3 regions of the Vibrio gazogenes genome follow, and region 1 is predicted to be linked to each of the others. Evidence: predicted binding sites of a transcription regulator. Region 1 holds the regulator's gene; each other region holds the start of a gene.

Region 1 (7,173 bases):
ATACCACTTTTGCCTTCAATACTGAATCCACAAGCTTCTATCCATTGATAGACGACCTCTGGATTCAGGCCTTGCTGCGGCTGCAACTTAAATCGTTTGCGATATGGCATACCCTCTAATACATGGGGGATATTCCCGCATATGACATTTTTCAGAACTAATCCGTGATGATTGTAAAACATGATAGACGCAACGCCACCGCTCCGAACCTGAGCCAGTAATTTTTCCAACGCATCCTTCGGATCGGCTAGCCACTCCATCACGGCGTGAAACATCAAGAAGTCAACCGGATCAGTGAGATATTGTTGCATATCCTGTACTGCCGCATGGACAAAGCGATACTGCGCAAGCAGACCATTTTTTTCAATATCGGTTTGCGCCAACTGCAACATTTCAGAAGAAAGATCACATAATGTCACCTGATGTCCCTGCATCGCGAGCCGTTGCGATAGCTGTGCCAACCCGCCACCGGCATCCAGCACCGAAAGTGGCAGCTGTTCCGGAGGAAATGATGTTAAAATAGTTTGAATATCTTCCCATACGATGGTCTGTCGGATCATACCTTTGTCAGAGCCATATATATTTTTTGCAAATTTGTGGGCAATATCGTCGAAATTGCGATCTTCAGTCACAGTAGCTTGAGTTATGATAACGAATCGTGCTGCTATTCTGTCATAGGAATGGCAGGAATAAAGAGGATTATTCGTTTTTAATCTCAATTGCTGTTTTTTCGGACTATTTCTTATATGTTTGAGCTTAAAAAAATCATAGCTGCATTAATGATGCCCCTTCCCGCCTTGCTCATCATCGGTTTTATTGGCCTCATGATGATTATGTTTTCAACAAAAAGGAAAACCGGTTGCCTGATTGTTCTGTTCTCTTACTCGTTGCTGTTTCTAGCATCATTTCAACCCGTTTCAGATCGCCTTCTCGCACCATTGGAACGTAAGTATTCAGCTTTTTTACCCGTTGAGGGTAGCATTGACTACATTATGGTTCTCGGCAGTGGTCATATCGTCGATGACCAACTCCCACCGACATCTCAGCTCAGTCGCTCAGCGCTGATGCGGCTTACTGAAGGGATCCGAATCATGCGGATGTATCCGGGGTCTCGCCTAATTCTTTCCGGATATGCAGGTGGTACTCGATTCAGTCATGCCCGAATGCTGGCAAGAGTAGCCTTATCACTCGGTGTGGCAAAATCAGATATTGTGTTACTGGAAAGTGCCAGAGATACTTGGGAAGAAGCCCAGTTAGCCGCGAGTTTTGTCGGATCGCGAAAATTAGTGCTCGTCACCTCTGCCAGTCATATGGATCGTGCGTTGCATGAATTTCAATCAGCCGGACTAACTCCGATCCCGGCACCGACCAACTACCTGTCCTATAAAAATATAGCGCAACCGTGGATAAAATATGCCCCTAAGGCGATTTATCTCGAGCAGACAGAAAAATATTGGTATGAAACGTTGGGAAGGTTTTGGCGCTATTTGAAAAACTGGGTTGCTAATCAGGAAGCGACCGTCGAAAAACCGTTAAAACAAGAGCGGTAGCATGATGTTATCTCTGCATGTGAATCAAGACTTACGGTCTGGATTCAGCCGTTGAGTGGAACGAGTGCTTCATTTTGATTGCTATTACTGAATCGGCAGTCTAAAATTCGCGGTTAAAGCATATTCTATACTAGGGGCTGTTGACCTTTCGTGGTTGAATTTTGTTCAATCTGAACGGGTATTGATCGCGGCGCGGGGCATGCCGCTTAGCTATCCTAAGCAAATGACCCGTAACAAAGAGCAAGACACGTTCAGATGAACCCTTTGGGCAGCATTTGTCGCTCATTTATCCAGCGTTAGGTCATGGTTCATGTAGATCGCTACACTTCACATGACCTGCCTTGACTAAATGCACGACAAATTGCTGCAAAAACCATCACGAAAGGTCAACAGCCCCTAGACAAAAACCGCTAAATTTAGCGGTTTTTGTCCTTATCGCAGAATAACCTCGGAATGTCATTTCTGTGCGGGTTATCCGATTATACAAATAGATAAAATCTTCATAACTAAACATTCAATTGTGATTTGCTCCGGATTGCTGGATCTTCAGCATAAGCGACAGGACAATACCTATGGCTACGATAAAAGACGTTGCCCGCTTGGCGGGAGTTTCAACAACAACTGTTTCACATGTAATTAACAAAACTCGATTTGTGGCAGAAACGACTCAAGAAAAAGTCATGGAAGCCGTGAAAACTCTGAACTATGCACCAAGTGCTGTGGCTCGGAGTTTGAAGTGTAACTCAACGCGTACAATCGGCATGTTAGTAACTCAGTCGACCAACCCCTTCTTCTCTGAAGTCATCGATGGTGTTGAAAGTTATTGTTACCGACAAGGCTACACGCTCATCTTATGTAATACCGGTGGCTTATACGAAAAGCAACGCGACTACATCCGGATGCTGGCTGAAAAACGGGTCGATGGCATGTTAGTCATGTGTTCTGACCTGACTGCCGAGCTTCTGGAAATGCTCGAAACCTATAGTGATATTCCCAAAGTCATTATGGACTGGGGGCCTGAAAGCTCACAAGCCGACAAAATCATCGATAACTCAGAAGAAGGCGGCTACCTTGCAACTAAGTATCTGATTGATAAAGGTCACCGCGATATTGCTTGTCTGAGTGGACATTTATCAAAAGCGGCTTGTCAGGAACGGATTCAAGGGTTTTACAGAGCCATGGCAGAAGCTGGTTTGACCCCGAATGAAAACTGGATACTAGAAGGTAACTTCGAATGTGATACAGCAGTTTTGGCTGCTGATAAAATTATTGCGATGGATGAACAGCCCACTGCTGTTTTTTGCTTCAATGACACGATGGCTTTAGGACTCATAAGTCGCTTACAACAAAGAGGCATCAAGATTCCTGAGGATATCTCGGTGATCGGTTACGACAATATTGAGATCTCTGAATATTTTTCTCCGCCACTGACAACGATTCACCAACCGAAACGTCGGGTCGGGAAAAACGCTTTTGAAATCTTATTGGAACGGATCAAAAGTAAAGAGCATGAGCGCCGCACGTTTGAAATGCATCCTGAAATTGTGGAACGCAATACCGTAAAAGATTTAAATAAAAAATAACATTAATTTTACATTTCGTTGGAGGGTGGTCATTCCTCCAACCACTTTCTTTCTATTGATAACCTTTATTAATTGGACTAGAATCACACATTGTGGAGTGGTTATTAGCATACTTACTTCATAATTCCGTACTGGAAAAGTGTCACGCACAGGGCAAACCATCTGAAAAGATGGGACGCAAAGCCTCCGGCCTAAACCATGAAAATGATAGGTAGCGGGGTTACCGATGGCAAAAATGCATTTCATGTTCGTCAATCATTTGACGTTCTGTTAACATATCTTCTGCATTCTTTTGCTACATTCTCGGACCTGACTTTGGTGGCGTATTCATTTAAAAATACACCGAGACGTAAAAGCATGGATAAACCAATTCTTAGAGATTCAATGCGGCTTTTTGAACAACTAGGCCGTGTCAAATCACGCTCAATGTTCGGCGGGTTTGGTATTTTCGTCAACGACATCATGTTTGCACTTGTCGTTCAAAACAAACTACATATACGGGCGGACAGTCACTCACTGGAAACATTTAAAGCAAAAGGTTTTGAACCTTATGTGTATACAAAACGTGGGTTTCCTGTTGTGACTAAATATTTTGCACTGCCCGCAGACTATTGGAATGATGCGGACACGATTTTCAATATTGCAAAACAAGCCTATTTGAATGCAAAAAATGAAAAAACGACCCATGTAGAGACAAAACCGAAACGCTTGAAAGATCTGCCTAACCTTCGCTTAGCAACTGAACGCATGCTACGTAAAGCAGGGATTAATTCAGTTGAAGAGCTTCATCAAAAAGGTTCTCTCAGCGCATATAAAGCGATTTTGAGCTCTCATCCCGCTACACAACCACCACTAGAGCTCCTATGGGCATTAGAAGGTGCGATTGAAGGAAAACATTGGTCTGTGATTTCTCAGGCAAGACGCGACGAGCTAGCTCGGCAAATTTAATTTGTTGAATAAGCTTTTTACTATCGTATACATTTCCCGAAGTATACAACTCCCGTTTGCTCGTCGAGCCGGAATAAAAAAGCACCGTTAACGGTGCTTTTTTTACTCAATCATTTTCTCAATAGAATAAAAATCAATTCGTATGCGAGTAGCCCATCAATGCAGCTTCGTACATTTGGACATACTGCTGAGCAGACTCTTCCCAACGAAAATCTTGCTCCATCGCCCGCAGTTGTATCGCTAACTTTTTCTCTGGCTGCTGCAAATAGAACAGTAATGCACGTTGCATACAAATGAGTAATGCTTCCGGTGTCGGTTCAGTAAAACTGAACCCTGTCGCTTTATCGGGAAAGTGGTCATAATCAAAAACAGTATCTTTCAGTCCACCAACCTCTCGGACAATCGGCAACGTGCCATAAGCCATGCTATAAATCTGGTTTAATCCACACGCTTCAAACTCAGAGGGCATCAGAAAGAAATCAGAGGCAGCTTCAACCAAATGAGCAAAACGGTTGCTGTAAGCATCAACAAACGCAAATTTCTGTGATGATGTTGCAGATATTTGGTGCAGGCGATTTGCTATCTCCGGCTCCCCTGTCCCGACAATCACCAATTGCACGTCATTTCTCAGAAACTGTTCCAGAATCGGCAGCAAATAGTGAAATCCTTTCTGATAGGTCAAACGACAAACCATTCCAAACACGGGGACATCACGGGTTGGCAATAACAATTCTTCTTGTAGCTGACGTTTACAGGTTACTTTCCCTTCTTGTAAAGAGTCGGGCTCATTGGTGTAATTTCGTGGAATATAACTGTCAATTCGGGGATCCCACTCCGAGTAATCACAACCATTAATAATACCGAACAAATCTCTCTCGCGACGGACAAAATCATCGACTAATCCGTGGGCACCAAGTGGTGTCAGTAACTCAGCAGCATAGTGACGACTGACAGCATTAATCTTATCCGCATACGCGATGCCAACTCTCAGTGCACTCACATAGCCGTGCCCATACTGTAGGGCCCCCATACCACTTAAATGCAATTCAGGGATGATTTCTAATTCATCATAAGAAAATACCCCTTTAAATAGAGCATTATGGATCGTCAATACACTCTTCATCCGCTGAAAATAGGGATCATTGGCATAACGTGTTTTTAATAAGAAAGGGACGAATCCGGTATGCCAATCATTGGCATGAATGATATCAGGCTGAATACCCAATTTTGGTAAAACATCCAATGCCGCAGCAGAAAAGAATCCAAACCGTTCTCCATTATCGGCATAGGCTCGATTATGTTCAGAATACAACTCCGGCCGATCAAAATATTTATCACAGTCAATCAAGTAAATTTCAACACCGTCTCGGTCAAACTTACGAACTTGATAAGCCGTATGAGGCCAGTGAGACAATTCAGTCTCCAGAATCACGGCTGTGTCAGTTCTGTTCGGTACGAGACGATAACCCGGCAATACAATTCTTACACGATGTCCCATGCCACTCAAAGCTGTCGGAAGCGCTTTTGCGACATCGGCTAAACCACCACTTTTTATAATCCCTTCAACTTCTGAAACGGTAAACCATACATCGATTTGTTTCATGTTAGAATCCAACTTTCGTTCCTTTTGCAATCACAACAATTCCTCCTTCAGAGACATAGAACCGTTTCCTGTCCAATTCTAAGTCTTCACCAATCACGGTGCCGGGAGCAATTTCAACATACTTATCAATAATCGTCCGTTTGATAGTACAACCTGCACCAATCTTTCCATCACCTAAAATAACAGATTCACTGATATGAGAACCAGCTGCAATATTACTCCGATAGCCAAGAATTGATTTAAAGATCGTCGCCCCTTGAATGTAGCTACCTACCGACACCAGACTATCCGTGATCTTGACGCGACGATCATCGGCATCCACAAATGTTGCCGGTGGTAACGGTGGATAATAGGTATGGAGTGGCCAACTCCGGTTGTATAGGGAAAATAAGGGCTCATTACTCAACAAGTCCATGTTGGCAGCCCAATAAGAATCGATGGTTCCGACATCTCGCCAATAGGTTGCTTTTTTTTCACCTTTGATTTTATTTGTCGAGAAATCGTAAACATAGACATGACCTTCAGGGAAAAGTTTCGGAATGATATCTTTCCCGAAATCATGGCTGGAATATTCATTGACTGCATCTTTTTTCAATTCATCGCAAAGAACGTCTGCATCAAAAATATAGTTGCCCATTGAAATTAACGCCCACTCCGGTTCTCCGGGAATCGGCTTAGGGTTGTCCGGCTTTTCTTCAAAACCGATCATCTTTCCATCATGGTCAACTTCAATTACACCAAACTGGGATGCCTCCTTGATTGGCATTCGTAGCGCAGAGACAGTCAGATAAGCATCTGTTTGTTTATGGAAATCCAACATTTGGCGGACGTCCATTTTATAGATATGATCCGAGCCAAATATACAAACATAATCAGGTGAGGCAAGTTCGATAAAACGAACATTTTGATAAATAGCATCAGCGGTTCCTTCATACCAACGTCTCCCATCTCTCATCTGAGCAGGAATAACATCAATAAATCGATCCGTAATACCAGACACATTCCAACCTTTTTTCAGGTGGACATAAAGTGATTGGGACTTAAATTGGGTCAATACGTAAATCCGCATTAAATCCGCATTAACAAAGTTGTTCAGAGCAAAATCAATTAGTCGATAGCTTCCTCCAAATGGAACTGCGGGTTTACTTCTGCCTTCAGTTAAAGGTCTCAACCGAGATCCTTCACCACCAGCTAGGATCATACTCAATACACCAGCCATGATTGAAACTCCATATTACTTTTTATAATCTGCTGCAACCTAGTGCCATAGGTCGGTACTTACTTTTTAATCTCTCTCATGTTACAAAAAATAATGCAACACATTGTTTATAACTGTTTATAAGTTATCGGGATTACCACAGAATACAAAATTGAAACATCAAACTAGTGAAGCACTTATCGGTTAGCCTCTCCAACTCCCAAGCTAGTTCACAGAAAGGAAAAAAAGTAAGAATATTATGAACATCATGCTACGGCACTGAACAAGGGA
Region 2 (7,173 bases), 480 kb from region 1:
CCATTGCATTCGCCTTAATGTCCGATACCAAGCGCCCTCAATTTTCTGAGTCACAAACCCTTGACTACTTGACATGTACTGGGTCAATGCAGAGGTTTCCTTCGCCTGTTTATGGTTATCAAACAATCGCTCAGAAAGGTTGTCACTGTTCTTGTTACTCTTAAACATAAATTGGGACCACTTCGAAAAACGTTTAAATTCACCAAAAAAAAATGGCCCATAACAGGACCATTTTCTCAAATTAGTATCAATTCATACGAAAAGATCTATTTCAGCTTACGATTCACTGGCTCAACATAGGATAGTACAGTATCCCAAGGTTGTTCAATCCATGTATCCTGAGCCACATCGACGATGTATTCATCAACTAAATCTTTACCGGCCGGTTTGGCGCACACGGTCACGAGTTTAGCTTTTGGGTACAACTCGCGAATTTTACGTGCGGTATCACCACTATCGACCAAGTCATCAATAATCAAGTACCCTTCACCATCATGCTCAGGGGCTTTCAGCACGCTCATATCACGCTGATGGTCATGGTCATAGCTGGAAATACAGATCGTATCAACGTACCGAATACCCAATTCTCGGGCAAGAATTGCTGCTGGCACAAGTCCACCGCGACTCACCCCAATCAGACCTTTCCACTGTTCTGCAGGCATTTGGCGCTCAGCAAGTTGACGACAATACATCTGCATATTATCCCAGGTAATCAGGAATCTTTTGCTCATTGTTTTCTATCCAATTTTTTATCTAAAATCTAAATTCGTTAACCTGCGATATATTTTACAACAAAAATCGCAGCCATGAACCACACGCTGAGTGAAACATGACGGGCTTTACCACTTAAAAGTTTAATCACCGCATATGAGATAAACCCTAAAGAGATACCTTCTGCAATTGAAGATGTAAGAGGCATCATTAAACAAGTCACAACAACGGGGGCAGCCTCTGTGAGATCACGCCAGTCAATACCAACCAACCCTGATAGCATCAGAATAGAAACATAAAGGAGTGCACCAGCGGTTGCATAGGCGGGAATCATCCCTGCAAGAGGCGCAAAGAATAAAGCAAACAGGAAGAGAATTCCAACAACAACAGCAGTCAATCCTGTTCGTCCACCTGTCGCAACACCAGCAGCACTTTCAATAAAAGAGGTCGTATTCGATGTTCCGAACAATGCACCCGTAACTGTTGCTGAAGAATCAGCCAATAACGCCCGGTTCAGACGAGGAATTTTTCCATCTTCACCAATTAGATCTGCTTTTTGAGCGACACCGACTAATGTTCCGGCAGTATCAAACAGATCCACGAACAAGAATGCAAATACAACCGAGATCATCCCAACATCTAATAACGCTGAGAAATCGAGCTGTAAAAATGTCGGAGCAATACTTGGTGGCATCGAAACCACACCGGCCCAGTGAACATCACCAAGCATCAAGCCAATGGCACTGATCGCCAGAATAGAAATCATCACACCGCCTTTTACGTTGCGATAAACCAGAGCGATAGTGAGAAAGAAACCGAGAGCACCTAAAACACAGTGAAGCGAGGTAATATTGCCAAGAGAAACCAGTGTGGCTGGATTATCAACGATGATACCTGCATTTTTTAATGCAATAAAAGCAAGAAATAAACCGATACCCGATGAAATGCCGGTCCTTAAAGACATCGGAATTGAATTGATAATCCATTCTCGAATCTTGAATAAACTCAGTATGATGAACAATACGCCTGAAGCAAATACCGCAGCCAAAGCAACCTGCCACGTATACCCCATGCCAAGCACGACGGTATAGGTGAAAAAGGCATTCAGCCCCATCCCCGGCGCCAGCGCAATCGGATAATTCGCGATAAATCCCATGATGAAGCAACCAACAGCTGCCGCCAAACAGGTTGCAACAAAAACGGCGCCACGATCCATTCCCGTATCGGCTAAGATCGCTGGATTAACAAAAATGATATAAGCCATGGTCAGAAAAGTCGTGATTCCCGCAATGACTTCTGTTCGCATGGTTGTGCCATGTTCACTCAGTTTAAATAGCTTCTCGAGCATGATAGTTCCTGTATAGATTCAAGTAAACGGTTGCGTAAACGATTGGGAGGCGATTATAGAGAGTAAAGACGGCAAATTCTAGCGTAATTCATATAAAAACTGACCTAATAGTCAGTTTATGAAACCTTGCAAATATTCCGATTTACGTAACAAAAGTCATCAAAAATGCACTGGTCATCTTCATCACTGACAGCGTCAGGCCAGCCAATACCATGCGAAAGGATAAAAAAACGCCACTTCACATGAAGTGGCGTTGGAAAGGGATTAAAATCTTCCAAAAAATTAGGGGTGAACAAAAATGTCCGAGCTGCAAGTTTCCATCGTGTCCAATTCTACAACAGACCATCAGAGCAAATTGGTCTAGTCTGAGTCCTGAATCTCCCCCCCATCAACTTCGCAGGGGAATGCTTCATTCAGGCAACTCAATAAATGGGTTAAATAGAAGCATCGCAAACACTGTTGAATATACCATAAAGAAAATTTATTACAATAATAACGTAATCAAAACCAAATAAAGTGAATTGAGACACTTTTTATTGAGATTTGTGTAATTTAATTACCAAAAACAAACCAAACGATGAAAATTTATTCCTTAATCACAACAGTTATAGTCAATACAACTCATATCTGATTTTTTAAAAAAACATGTCTCATGCTATCCCCTGCATGATGAGGGTGATATTCTCTTGCTATCGACTGGTGCGCATGGTCTTCAGTACTCTCGATTTCTTAAGTACAGACGATTTCTCAAGTACAGACGAATTCTTAAATACAGATGAAACATGAAGCACCAACTCAGTTTAATTTGATCCACTTTTTATCAACCACATTGTTTTTCATCAACCATATTGTTTTTTCATCAACCATATTGTGGAACAGGAGTCTTCAGTGTCAGAATTCCAATCCGAAATTAGTCATCTCTCACCATCTCTCGTCTGGACGTTTTTCGATAAAATATGTTCTATCCCACACCCTTCATATCATGAAGAAAACTTAGCTCAATACATTATCGAGTGGGCCGAGGAACAGTCACTTGATGTCAGACGTGATCCGACGGGTAATATCTTTATTAAGAAACCAGCAACATCAGGCATGGAAAACCGCAAGGGTGTCGTGCTACAAGCACACTTGGATATGGTGCCACAAAAAAATGAGGAGACCGTACATAACTTCGCACAGGATCCAATTCGTCCTTATATTGATGGTGACTGGGTCACCGCTCAAGGCACCACTCTCGGCGCAGACAATGGGATCGGGATGGCAACTTGCCTTGCTGTTTTGGCTTCAGACAATATCCAACACGGTCCTTTAGAAGTACTGTTAACGATCAATGAAGAAGCTGGTATGACCGGTGCATTTGGTCTGGAGCCGGGTTATCTGGAAGGAGAAATCCTGCTGAATACCGACTCTGAACAGGAAGGTGAAGTTTACGTCGGATGTGCCGGAGGCATTAACGGCTTGCTCGCTTTTGATATTGAACGCAGTCAAGTTCCGGCAAATCATGTGGTTCGCAAACTCCAGCTTAAAGGTCTCAAAGGCGGCCATTCTGGTTGCGATATCCATCTCGGCCGAGGCAATGCTAATAAACTATTTGCTCGTTTTTTGGCACAACATGCCGAGCCTCTGGCGTTACGATTGATTGATTTTCAAGGCGGCTCACTGAGAAATGCCATTCCTCGTGAAGGCACTGTGACCTTATGCCTCCCTGAAGAAAATGTCTCCAAACTGACTGAAGCATTCCAACATTTCACCGCAACGATTCGTCAGGAGCTGGAACAAACAGAAGGCAATATCATCACCGAATGCCATGACGTTGAATTGGTTCCGGAGCAGCATCAGGTAATGGATTTACCGACTCAGCAACGTTTCATTGCAACACTCAATGCAAGCCCCAATGGGGTGATCCGTATGAGTGATGATTTTCCTGGTGTGGTCGAAACGTCACTAAATCTGGGGGTCGTCAAAACTGATGCTTCAACTATTTCTATCCTCAGCTTGGTCCGTTCTTTAATCGACTCCGGTCGTCAACAGGTAGAAAGCAGTTTGAGATCAATTGCCGAACTCGCAGATGCGACAGTCGATTTCTATGATGCTTATCCCGGTTGGAAGCCTGACACGAATTCCGCCATTATGGCTATCTTCAGAGAGCAGTACGAAAACATCTATGGTCATAAACCGAATATCATGGTAATTCACGCAGGCCTCGAATGTGGCTTATTTAAGCGCCCATACCCAAATATGGATATGGTGTCGTTCGGTCCGACGATTAAGTTCCCACATTCCCCTGATGAAAAAGTGCAGATCAGCACGGTTCAGCAATTCTGGGAACAAATGATCGTTATGCTGAAAAGCATCCCTGAAAAAGATTAAGTCCAATATGCCGTAGCGGAAAGAATCGTGTCCGCTACGGTGACCCTATTTTATATGGCGTAAATTCAATCAACCTATCCCATTGAAAACAAAAATTATTTGGTGGCAAGCTTCCATGTTTGGCATCTATCATGATTATTTATCGTCACGGATAATTTTTTTATTCGCTCAATACTGAAACTGCTGGTAGTGTTCCCTCAGGCAACGTTGCATCTGTTTAAAAATTAAGCGCATTTCTGTCTAAGGTTCACCCTAAGAGCTATGATTGTTGATGGGGGGTAGCCTTACAGGAATAAAATTGCCCAGCGCCTTTCCTATCGATTCACGTCTATTAATCGAAGAACACAAAAGATGAATGAAAAAATTATGATTGGCTGGAGAGAGACTCTCAGTCTCCCAGACTTAGGAATTCCCGCGATCAATGCCAAGATCGATACTGGCGCAAAGACATCGTGTCTCCACGCATTTAAAGTGAAAGCCTTCAAAAAAGAAGGCGTACAATGGGTGCGATTCTGGTTACATCCCCGTCAAAAGGACGATTCGGAAATTGTCATTTGCGAAGCGCCAGTGATCGATCGACGTATCGTTAGAAACTCCGGTGGCTATGAGGAAAAGCGTTATGTAATCCGCACAGAGATCAAGATTGGTACGGAGCAATGGCCGGTCGATATTACACTGACCAATCGTGAAAATATGGCATTCCGAATGTTACTAGGCCGGACAGCGATGCGCCCAAAAATTATCGTTGATCCGGATGCATCATTTCTACTGACCTCTGGTGATAACGTATGAAAATTGGCATTCTTTCGAGAAACAGCTCGCTTTATTCAACTCAGCGACTGATTGAAGCGTGTAAAGAGCGGGGACATGACTACAAAGTGATCGATGCCTTACGCTGTTACATGAATATCAACTCAGAAAAACCAGAAATTCACTTTAAAGGAGAACAGTTGTCTGAGTTTAACGCCATCATTCCACGTATCGGTGCCTCTGTGACCTTTTACGGCACCGCAGTCTTACGTCAGTTTGAAATGATGGGGGTTTATCCGGTCAATGAATCTGTCGCAATCAGTCGTTCCAGAGACAAACTTCGTTCCATGCAATTACTGTCCAGAAAAGGCATTGGTATGCCGATCACCGGATTTGCCAGCAAACCCGATGATATTAAGGACTTATTAAACATGGTTGGCGGAGCGCCGGTTGTGATCAAACTTCTTGAAGGAACACAAGGAATTGGCGTCGTTTTAGCAGAAAACCGCAAAGCTGCGGAAAGTGTGATTGAAGCCTTTATGGGGCTCAAAGCAAACATTATGGTGCAAGAATACGTGAAGGAAGCCGGTGGTGCTGATATCCGCTGTTTTGTGATCGGTGATAAAGTCATTGCATCAATGAAGCGTCAAGGCGCTGAAGGCGAGTTTCGTTCAAATCTGCACCGTGGCGGGACAGCAACACTGATCAAGATTTCTCCTCAAGAAAGAAAAACAGCCATTGATGCAGCAAAGATTATGGGACTCAATGTTGCCGGTGTTGACCTACTCCGCTCTGCTCGTGGCCCACTGGTGATGGAAGTCAATTCATCTCCCGGTTTAGAAGGTATTGAGAAAGCGACAGGTAAAGATATCGCAGGCATGATCATTGAATTTGTCGAGAAGAATGCGCTTTTGAAAACAACAAGAACACGGGGACGAGGATAATACTCCCCCTCAAGAGCCATGTGACAGGCTCTTGAGGGGATATCGGTAACGGAAGGAACATCGATAACGAAAAGTAGTCACTGACATTAAAAGACAAATAAAATCTCAAGTTCCCTCTTCAACTAAGAAAATAGAGAGAACCACATCACAGCAACAACAAAGAAAGGGCAAACATATTTAATATATGCCGGCCATAAACGTCCAAACCAATGTTGAGATACGCCCGGAAAACCATGCTGAAGTTCTGTAATTTTAGCGCGATGACGCCAAACCCATCCCCCGAACAGACAGAACATCAGGGCTGCAAGCGGCTGTAGATACTGCGTCGACAACATGACCACCAATCCAAAAAGTGCCGAGAAATGATAGAGCACCACGACACTCAACAGGGCAATAACCGCCCCCAGAGCCCAAGTTGTACTATTTCGGCTGGTATTCCACCGCTCACTCACAAGCGTAACCGGACATTCAAGCATTGATATTGATGACGTCAGCGCAGCAATCGTCAATAACAAAAAGAAGACGATAGCAAAAAATTGCCCGAAAATTCCCAAACTCTCGAACATCATAGGTAGTACACGGAAAACTAAGGTATCGGAATTGAGTAAGCTTCCATCCGCCGCATAAATTTCAACGCCTTGTTTCATTGCCACAAACATTGCCGGCATAACAACCAATCCCGCGATGAAAGCAACGCCGGTATCAACCAGTGTGACACTCAACGCCATTTTGGGAAGATTTTCTTTTTTACTCAAATAGGAGCCATACACCAGCATCGAGCAGCCACCGATTGTCAGCGAGAAGAACCCTTGCCCCATCGCAGCAAGAATCAGGTCTTTATTCCATATTTTTGTGAAATCAGGGATCAGATACTGCTTGAGCCCTTCAACGGCTCCGTCTTGCATCAAAATATAAATAAACAATACGGCAAAGAGAGCAAACAGAGCAGGCATCAAACGTGTCGACCATTTTTCGATGCCCTGCTTAACCCCCCCCTGAACAATCAGAATTGTTAGAACATAGAAAATCACGGTTCCGAACAAGTTGCGC
Region 3 (7,173 bases), 580 kb from region 1:
TTGCCGGATATTACCCCTGATCAAGATTCCGCAGATAAAATCAATAGCTATATTGATCGGGAATTCGAGAACATCGACCGCGAAACGTTTAAGAAACAACTCAAAGAAGCGATGAAGAATTTGACCAAAGATTACGAAACCGGATTGAAAAAAGGACGTAAAATTTCTGTCAATAGACCAATAGATGGTGCACAAGCACCAAAATTATTGAAATAATTCATCCGAATTATTGTCTACAATGTGATAGATAATTGTGATTCATGGTACGAGAATGACAATCAGGGAGTATCTCAGTGAAACGAACCATCATTATGCTTTCTTTGCTTTCGCTACTGGCGGGGTGCGAGGCAACGCAAAGACAAAATGCAACAACGGGTGAAAATGAGACCAATGCAACCACAAAAGGTGCACTGATTGGTGCAATTTCGGGGATTGCTGTGGGTCTCGCTTCGGGGGATAACGCCAGAGAACGTCGCCAACGAGCACTCATTGGCGCAGCCGGAGGCGCTGCGATTGGCGGTGGTGTCGGCTACTACTTTGACAAACAAGAAGCGGCATTACGACGTTCTCTTGTCAATTCCGGCGTTCAGGTTGAACGCGTCGGAGAGCATCAACTTCGTTTACGCATGAAAAATAGCATCGGTTTTAATACCAATGATTTCCATCTCAATACTTCGATTCATAATACCTTAAATGGTGTGGCTAAAATTTTAATGGAATATCCCGAAACCAGTTTAGTCATTGAAGGCCATACCGACAACACTGGTAGCGACCGCACGAATCAAGTTTTATCAGAAAAACGGGCAGAATCGGTACGACAGTATCTCGTCTCGCAAGGCGTTGCTCCCGGCCGGGCGATCGCCCGCGGTATCGGCGAACGCCACCCACTGTGTAGCAATAGTACACCGCAGGGCAGACAGTGTAACCGACGGGTTGAAATACAGATCCTACCACTGAAATAAACTGACAAATATTCCGGATCAGAAGTAGCGCTGAATCCGGAATATCAACTCTCTAGGGGTCAGGAGTGCGATTGAGATTATTACTGATATGTTTGCTGCTGACTCTCGCATCTGCACAGGCAGCCGACATCAATACCCTACGCCAACAAGCCATCTTGCGTGACAGAAACGCACAGTACCAACTTGCCTTGCATTATCAACAGGGACAAGGTGTGAAAGCCGACCCCAAACAATCTTTTTACTGGATGGAACAAGCCGCCGAAAATGGCCATAAGCAGGCGCAATTACAAGTCGCGAATGCTTATCTCAATGGCAGCGCCGGAACCACACCGGATAAAACACAAGCGATCTATTGGCTGACTCGCTTAGCAACGCAAGGCGACACAACGGCACAATTCAAGCTGGGCCAACTCTATGAACAAGTCGCAGACCTGTCGGGTGAAACCCAGGCACTGATTTGGTACCGGATTGCAGGGTTGTCTAATCCAACAGCAGAGCAACGTTACAGCCAGTTACTCGAACAACAGTTCAATCACCGCAGAATGAAAGAAATTTCGCAGAGAAAAGCACTCGAAGATGCGCAAATCCCCGATACCACGACTTCTTCGGCTCATTTCAACAATGCTCAAACCGATGCAGCTCAATTCACGCTGCCTCAGATCATATCCAGTGCGGTTGTGGCTATACTGATGTTGGCAGTGACGTTACTGGGGGTTGTTCATGTTCGACTCAAAAAACAACTCAGAACAGCGAAATCAGCTCACCCTGAGGTTCAACCACCACCTTCAGAGCCATTACAGGTTCAGTCTGGCACCTATATACAACAGCAAAAAATCAAACAGCAGGAACAAACGATTCGCAAACAAAAACAACAGATGACCATGCTGTTTCAGGAGCTTAAGCGCTCACAACAAACGCCGCTAGCACACACACCAGCTCGCCCGAAGGACCTCGATTTAGCATGTGCTTTATTTGGCTTCTCAGCTACGGAAATACCAGAGATTAAACAGATCAAACTGCGTTATAAGCAGTTGAGCAAAATTTATCATCCTGATATGAAAGGCAGTGATGAAGAGATGAAGCGGTTAAATCAAGCACTCAAATCACTATTAGCACATCAGCAAAACACCTCAATGCAATAACGTAATAACGTAATAACGCAATAACACCCGAAATTATGGCTGTGCGGTGGTCAGTATCAGTCAAATGGTTTTATCGCGACAACCTGATATACCTTTTCATCATCAATCCCCCGCTCAACTCAAAACAGAAGCCTCTCCCCCACTCAGTTGTAATATACCAGAGACCTTATTCTGTCTCCCGCGTCTGCCTTTTACCACGATTGACAGGCGGGTTATTCGGCTGTTTTCCTCGATTTCCAGTTCGCATTCACGATTAAGAAATATTCAACAATGAGATCTTGATAACAGAAAAGTACAAATTTACATCAATTCCGACTTGATCAGTCATTCAATATAAAATACTGTATATATGAACAGCATGTATAAGGAACCAGTATTATGCGTTTGTTGAATGATTTGATGTACTCATCCGGATCGCACCACTATGCAGGTCGTCACACGTTCCGGAATGCAACCCGGCACGACGCAATGGAAAGCTATCTGTATGATCGTTTAGCACAGCTCTCTCAACTGCAGCAGTGGATTCTGATCACATCGGAATCCTACCGACCAGATCTACGCTCACTTGATTCGCACAAGATTCCAAGTCATCAAGTTGTGCAACTGAGACCCTCAAAAACGATGGATGAGTATCATGTGATTCGTAAAGCCATCCTATCAGGCAATGCCTGTGCCATCGTGGCTTCACAACAACTTACCGAACAAGCGCAGAAACAGCTTATACAGTTGGGTCAACAATACCACTGTGAGGTTTTCTTCGTGACGGATTCAAGCCGCCACTACCACTAATGACAACCTCTCATTTCGATAACAAAAAACACAACACCATAAATGAACACTGCCGCCCCCATTTTCATCCCCTCGACACGAGGGGATTTTTTTAAAGCAGTGATTGGTTGAAAATACCGCCCTTAAAGCAAACGTTTGCTTTTTCTCTGGCAGTGAAAAATAGTTCTGGTATGATGCGCTCAGAAATCGGATATCCCGTGATGTTTGTCACCCAGTGTCTGGTCAACGGGTATCTGTCAGTTGAACCGATTACTTTTTAGATAGGAATGTCTGAATGAGCCTCGCCGATCAAATTCTCGCCGTCAATGACGACCTCCCCATTCGCACCAGCAAACCCGTTCACAGTGGAAAAGTGCGTTCCGTTTACTGGTTAACTGAAGAAGACAGCCGTCGCCTGATTCAACAAAAAGGCTACAACGTCGCAGCAGATGCACCGCTGGCCATTATGGTTATCAGTGACCGCATCTCTGCTTTTGACTGTATCTGGCACGCTGAAGGCGGTGTCGCTGGAGTACCGGGGAAAGGAGCGGCACTCAACGCGATTTCCAATCACTGGTTCAAACTATTCCGCCAACACGGTCTGGCAGACAGCCATATTCTTGATATCCCCCATCCGTTTGTCTGGATTGTTCAGAAAGCCACACCGATAAAAATTGAAGCAATCTGCCGCAGCTATATCACGGGTTCAATGTGGCGAGCCTACGAGAAAGGTGAGCGAGAATTCTGCGGCATTCAACTTCCCGCAGGGTTAGAAAAAGATAAGCAACTACCTGAGCTTCTGCTCACACCATCAACGAAAGGGATTCTCAAAGGAATTCCCGGTGTACCGGAGGCAGATGACGTCAACATCAGCCGACAAGATATCGAAGCCAATTACGCTGCGTTTAACTTCCGTCAGCCAGAAGATATCGATTTATATGAAAAGTTACTGAAAGAAGGTTTTGACGTGATTAGTCAAGCGCTTGCTGATATTAACCAGATCTTCGTCGATACCAAATTTGAATTTGGTTATGTCACCGATGCTCAGGGGCAAGACAAACTCATCTATATGGATGAAGTCGGTACACCGGATTCATCCAGAATCTGGGATGCTCAGCAATATGCTGCCGGTCATATCGTTGAAAATTCAAAAGAAGGCTTCCGTCAGTTTTTGCTCAACTACTTCCCTGACCCGGACATTCTGCTGAACAAAACACGAATGCCTGAGCGGGAAGCTCTTGCCAGAGACAATGCTTTACCATTGAAAGCATTACAGGACGTTTCCGAAACTTATACGAGTATTGCTGAGAAGATTACAGGACAACCCATCCACCTGAGTGACAATCCAAAACAAGAAATTATTGAAATACTTGACCGGGAATATGGTCTGATTCAGCATGCATAATACTTCGATAGCAGAATCGGTATGGATTGCATCAACCGGCTGATCGATATCATCATCCGCTCATCGCAACACTCACGATGAGCGGAGTCAAACAACGATAATCTCACTTCTATTCACCACTCAATCAACAGTTCATCAACCTCAACCCGCTGAGTCGCATGACACCCCAACGTTTCAATCTCATGCAGCTGTTGTGTATCCAAGGCATAAGGCATCATCACATGTAACGCCTCAATCCCTTCCGCTCTTGCCAACTTTGACAAAATCATCAGATTTTCCTGATCACTCCGTCCCAGTGACAGATTTTGCAATGCTTTCTTCCACAAACGTTCATCAGGAGCTAATGCCTCACGGGTCGTTTGTGATGACTCATCATGTGCAACACGCTCTGTATGAAAGAAGGCTTCAAAGAGTGTCCAATGTTTATGGCATGCAACATCTAAGAATGCAGTGTAATCAAATACGCCTCGGACTCGGCTCGGTTGGATCATTTCGTCCCCCACGAAAGTGACAGCCCCATAGACACACTATGATCCGTCAATCCGTTTATAGCAATAGAATATAAAAAAACGGTATTTTATGGCCGAAAATATATATAAAATTGCTCTATCAGATGCATATAAGTAACAACTCTTGAACAAATATTTAGCTTAGTGATATGAACAATTCATATTTCATTTAACAAATAAACTTATATTTATTCACTAAAATGCAAACATTGATAAACCTGGTTCAAAAAAAACCGACGATTAACCTGCGAGAATGAGGGAAACGTCAAATTGCCTCTATTTACAACCGACAGGAGTATCCGTAAAATTTGTTCCGTTTCCCTTCATCATCCTACAAAATATAGGCATACAATGAACAACGACAAACGCCCTTTATATATTTCCCACGCGGGCTCTATGCTTCTTAGTACACCACTACTCAACAAAGGTGCAGCTTTTACAGCAGAAGAAAGAAGCTCATTTAACCTTGGCGGCCTACTCCCGGAAGCAACAGAAACCATTCAGGAACAAGTTGTCCGTGCGTATCAACAATATTGTAATTTCGATAATGATATGGATAAGCATATCTATCTTCGCAATATACAAGATACCAATGAGACGCTCTTCTACCGACTGGTGCAAAATCACATTACTGAGATGATGCCTGTCATCTACACACCGACCGTCGGTGCTGCATGTGAAAACTTCTCTAATATCTATCGCCGTGGTCGTGGATTATTTATTTCATATCCGAACCGCAATAAAATTGATGATATCTTGAATAACGCCTCTAACCATCACGTCAAAATCATCGTGGTCACCGATGGTGAGCGTATTCTTGGTCTGGGTGACCAAGGTATCGGCGGAATGGGCATTCCAATCGGAAAACTTGCCCTATATACCGCCTGTGGTGGTATCAGCCCGGCTTATACACTCCCGGTTGTTTTGGATGTCGGTACCAATAACCCACAACGTTTAGCCGACCCAATGTATATGGGCTGGCGCCATCCGCGGATTACCGGTGCAGAATACGATGCATTTGTTGAAGAGTTTATCCAAGCGATTCAACGCCGCTGGCCTGATGCTTTGGTTCAGTTTGAAGACTTTGCTCAGAAAAATGCCATGCCACTGCTTGAGCGTTACAAAAACCGGATTTGCTGCTTTAACGATGATATTCAGGGAACAGCCGCTATCACGGTCGGTTCTTTACTGGCAGCATGTAAAGCTGCTGGCAGTAAACTGTCAGAACAGCGAATCACCTTCCTTGGCGCAGGCTCTGCCGGATGTGGTATTGCCGAAGCGATTATTGCTCAAATGGTTTCAGAAGGTATTTCTGATCAGCAAGCCCGCTCACAGGTCTATATGGTTGACCGTTGGGGATTATTACAAGAAGGTATGCCAAATCTGTTAGATTTCCAACAGCGTTTGGTGCAGAAAAAATCCAATACACAACACTGGGAAGCAGAAGGAACAGGCTTCTCTCTGCACGATGTTGTCAGAGAAGCGAAACCAACCGTCTTGATTGGTGTTTCCGGTGCGCCGGGACTCTTCAGTGAAGACATCATCCGTGAGATGCATCAACACTGTCCACGTCCGATCATCTTCCCATTATCGAATCCAACAAGCCGCGTTGAAGCGCTGCCAAGTGATCTGCTGACATGGACAAATGGAGAAGCACTCGTTGCAACCGGTAGTCCGTTTGAACCGGTCATGTTAGGTGACAAACTCTACCCGATTGCTCAATGTAACAACAGCTACATCTTCCCCGGTATCGGACTGGGCGTACTTGCAGCAAATGCAAGACGTGTGACCAATGAGATGTTGATGGAATCGAGCCGAGCACTTGCTGAATGTTCCCCATTGGCAATTAATGGTCATGGCTCACTGCTGCCACCATTGGAAGCGATTCACTCCGTGTCGAAGAAAATTGCAATGGCCGTCGCGAAAAAAGCCATTGAACAAGGTGTTGCGGATGCCATTACACCAGAAGCACTGGAGCAAGCGATCGAGCGTAACTTCTGGCAACCTGTTTATCGTCGCTATAAGCGTGTCGCATTCTAAAAGCGGCAAACGATATCAATATGATAAGATAAGCCTCTGTTACAGAGGCTTTTTATTTGCAAGGATATTCATACCATGTTGCATTTTTTCAGTCCTGCGGGACAATATCTCGCACCTTATCTGGAAGAGATCGCCATCGCACTGATTGCTTGTCTGTTGGTCATGTTGGGTGGTGAAATTAATGCGCTATTACGCCGGATGTTGCGCAATCAGCACTTTGTCATTCGCACATTTAGCTTTATATTACTGAATGCATTTGGTTATGGATTTATCATCGTCAAACTCAGCCCTGACTTAGCTCGGACACTTGCCCACTTAGAACGAGGCACCATGTTTGTCGTTGTCAT

What was found. The regulator PurR, encoded in region 1, represses purine synthesis genes. The targets are predictions, from matches to a motif close to TNANGNAAACGTTTNCNTNA.
Region 2: MKS89_RS11625 (NCS2 family permease) is a predicted target of PurR. The motif match lies at 2,078-2,097, and genes of this name have one in related genera.
Region 3: MKS89_RS06965 (phosphoribosylaminoimidazolesuccinocarboxamide synthase) is a predicted target of PurR. The motif match lies at 3,017-3,036, and genes of this name have one in related genera.

The regions. Positions count from the first base shown of each region.
Region 1 covers NZ_CP092587.1:2,119,780-2,126,952, forward strand. The annotation lists gene cmoM (tRNA uridine 5-oxyacetic acid(34) methyltransferase CmoM) at 1-632, opposite strand, end outside; gene elyC (envelope biogenesis factor ElyC) at 720-1,550, shown strand; gene purR (HTH-type transcriptional repressor PurR) at 2,123-3,133, shown strand; cyclic di-GMP riboswitch class I at 3,276-3,361, shown strand; gene MKS89_RS09380 (TfoX/Sxy family DNA transformation protein) at 3,491-4,081, shown strand; gene glgA (glycogen synthase GlgA) at 4,215-5,684, opposite strand; gene glgC (glucose-1-phosphate adenylyltransferase) at 5,686-6,903, opposite strand.
Region 2 covers NZ_CP092587.1:2,599,989-2,607,161, forward strand. The annotation lists gene frsA (esterase FrsA) at 1-168, opposite strand, end outside; gene gpt (xanthine phosphoribosyltransferase) at 267-731, opposite strand; gene MKS89_RS11625 (NCS2 family permease) at 770-2,059, opposite strand; gene MKS89_RS11630 (aminoacyl-histidine dipeptidase) at 2,948-4,429, shown strand; gene MKS89_RS11635 (ATP-dependent zinc protease family protein) at 4,781-5,221, shown strand; gene rimK (30S ribosomal protein S6--L-glutamate ligase) at 5,218-6,123, shown strand; gene MKS89_RS11645 (sodium-dependent transporter) at 6,246-7,173, opposite strand, start outside.
Region 3 covers NZ_CP092587.1:1,540,935-1,548,107, reverse strand. The annotation lists gene MKS89_RS06985 (DUF2786 domain-containing protein) at 1-216, shown strand, start outside; gene MKS89_RS06980 (YiaD family glycine zipper/OmpA-like lipoprotein) at 312-962, shown strand; gene MKS89_RS06975 (J domain-containing protein) at 1,034-2,104, shown strand; gene MKS89_RS06970 (hypothetical protein) at 2,483-2,893, shown strand; gene MKS89_RS06965 (phosphoribosylaminoimidazolesuccinocarboxamide synthase) at 3,168-4,277, shown strand; gene MKS89_RS06960 (hypothetical protein) at 4,391-4,768, opposite strand; gene MKS89_RS06955 (NAD-dependent malic enzyme) at 5,138-6,826, shown strand; gene MKS89_RS06950 (DUF3392 domain-containing protein) at 6,902-7,173, shown strand, end outside.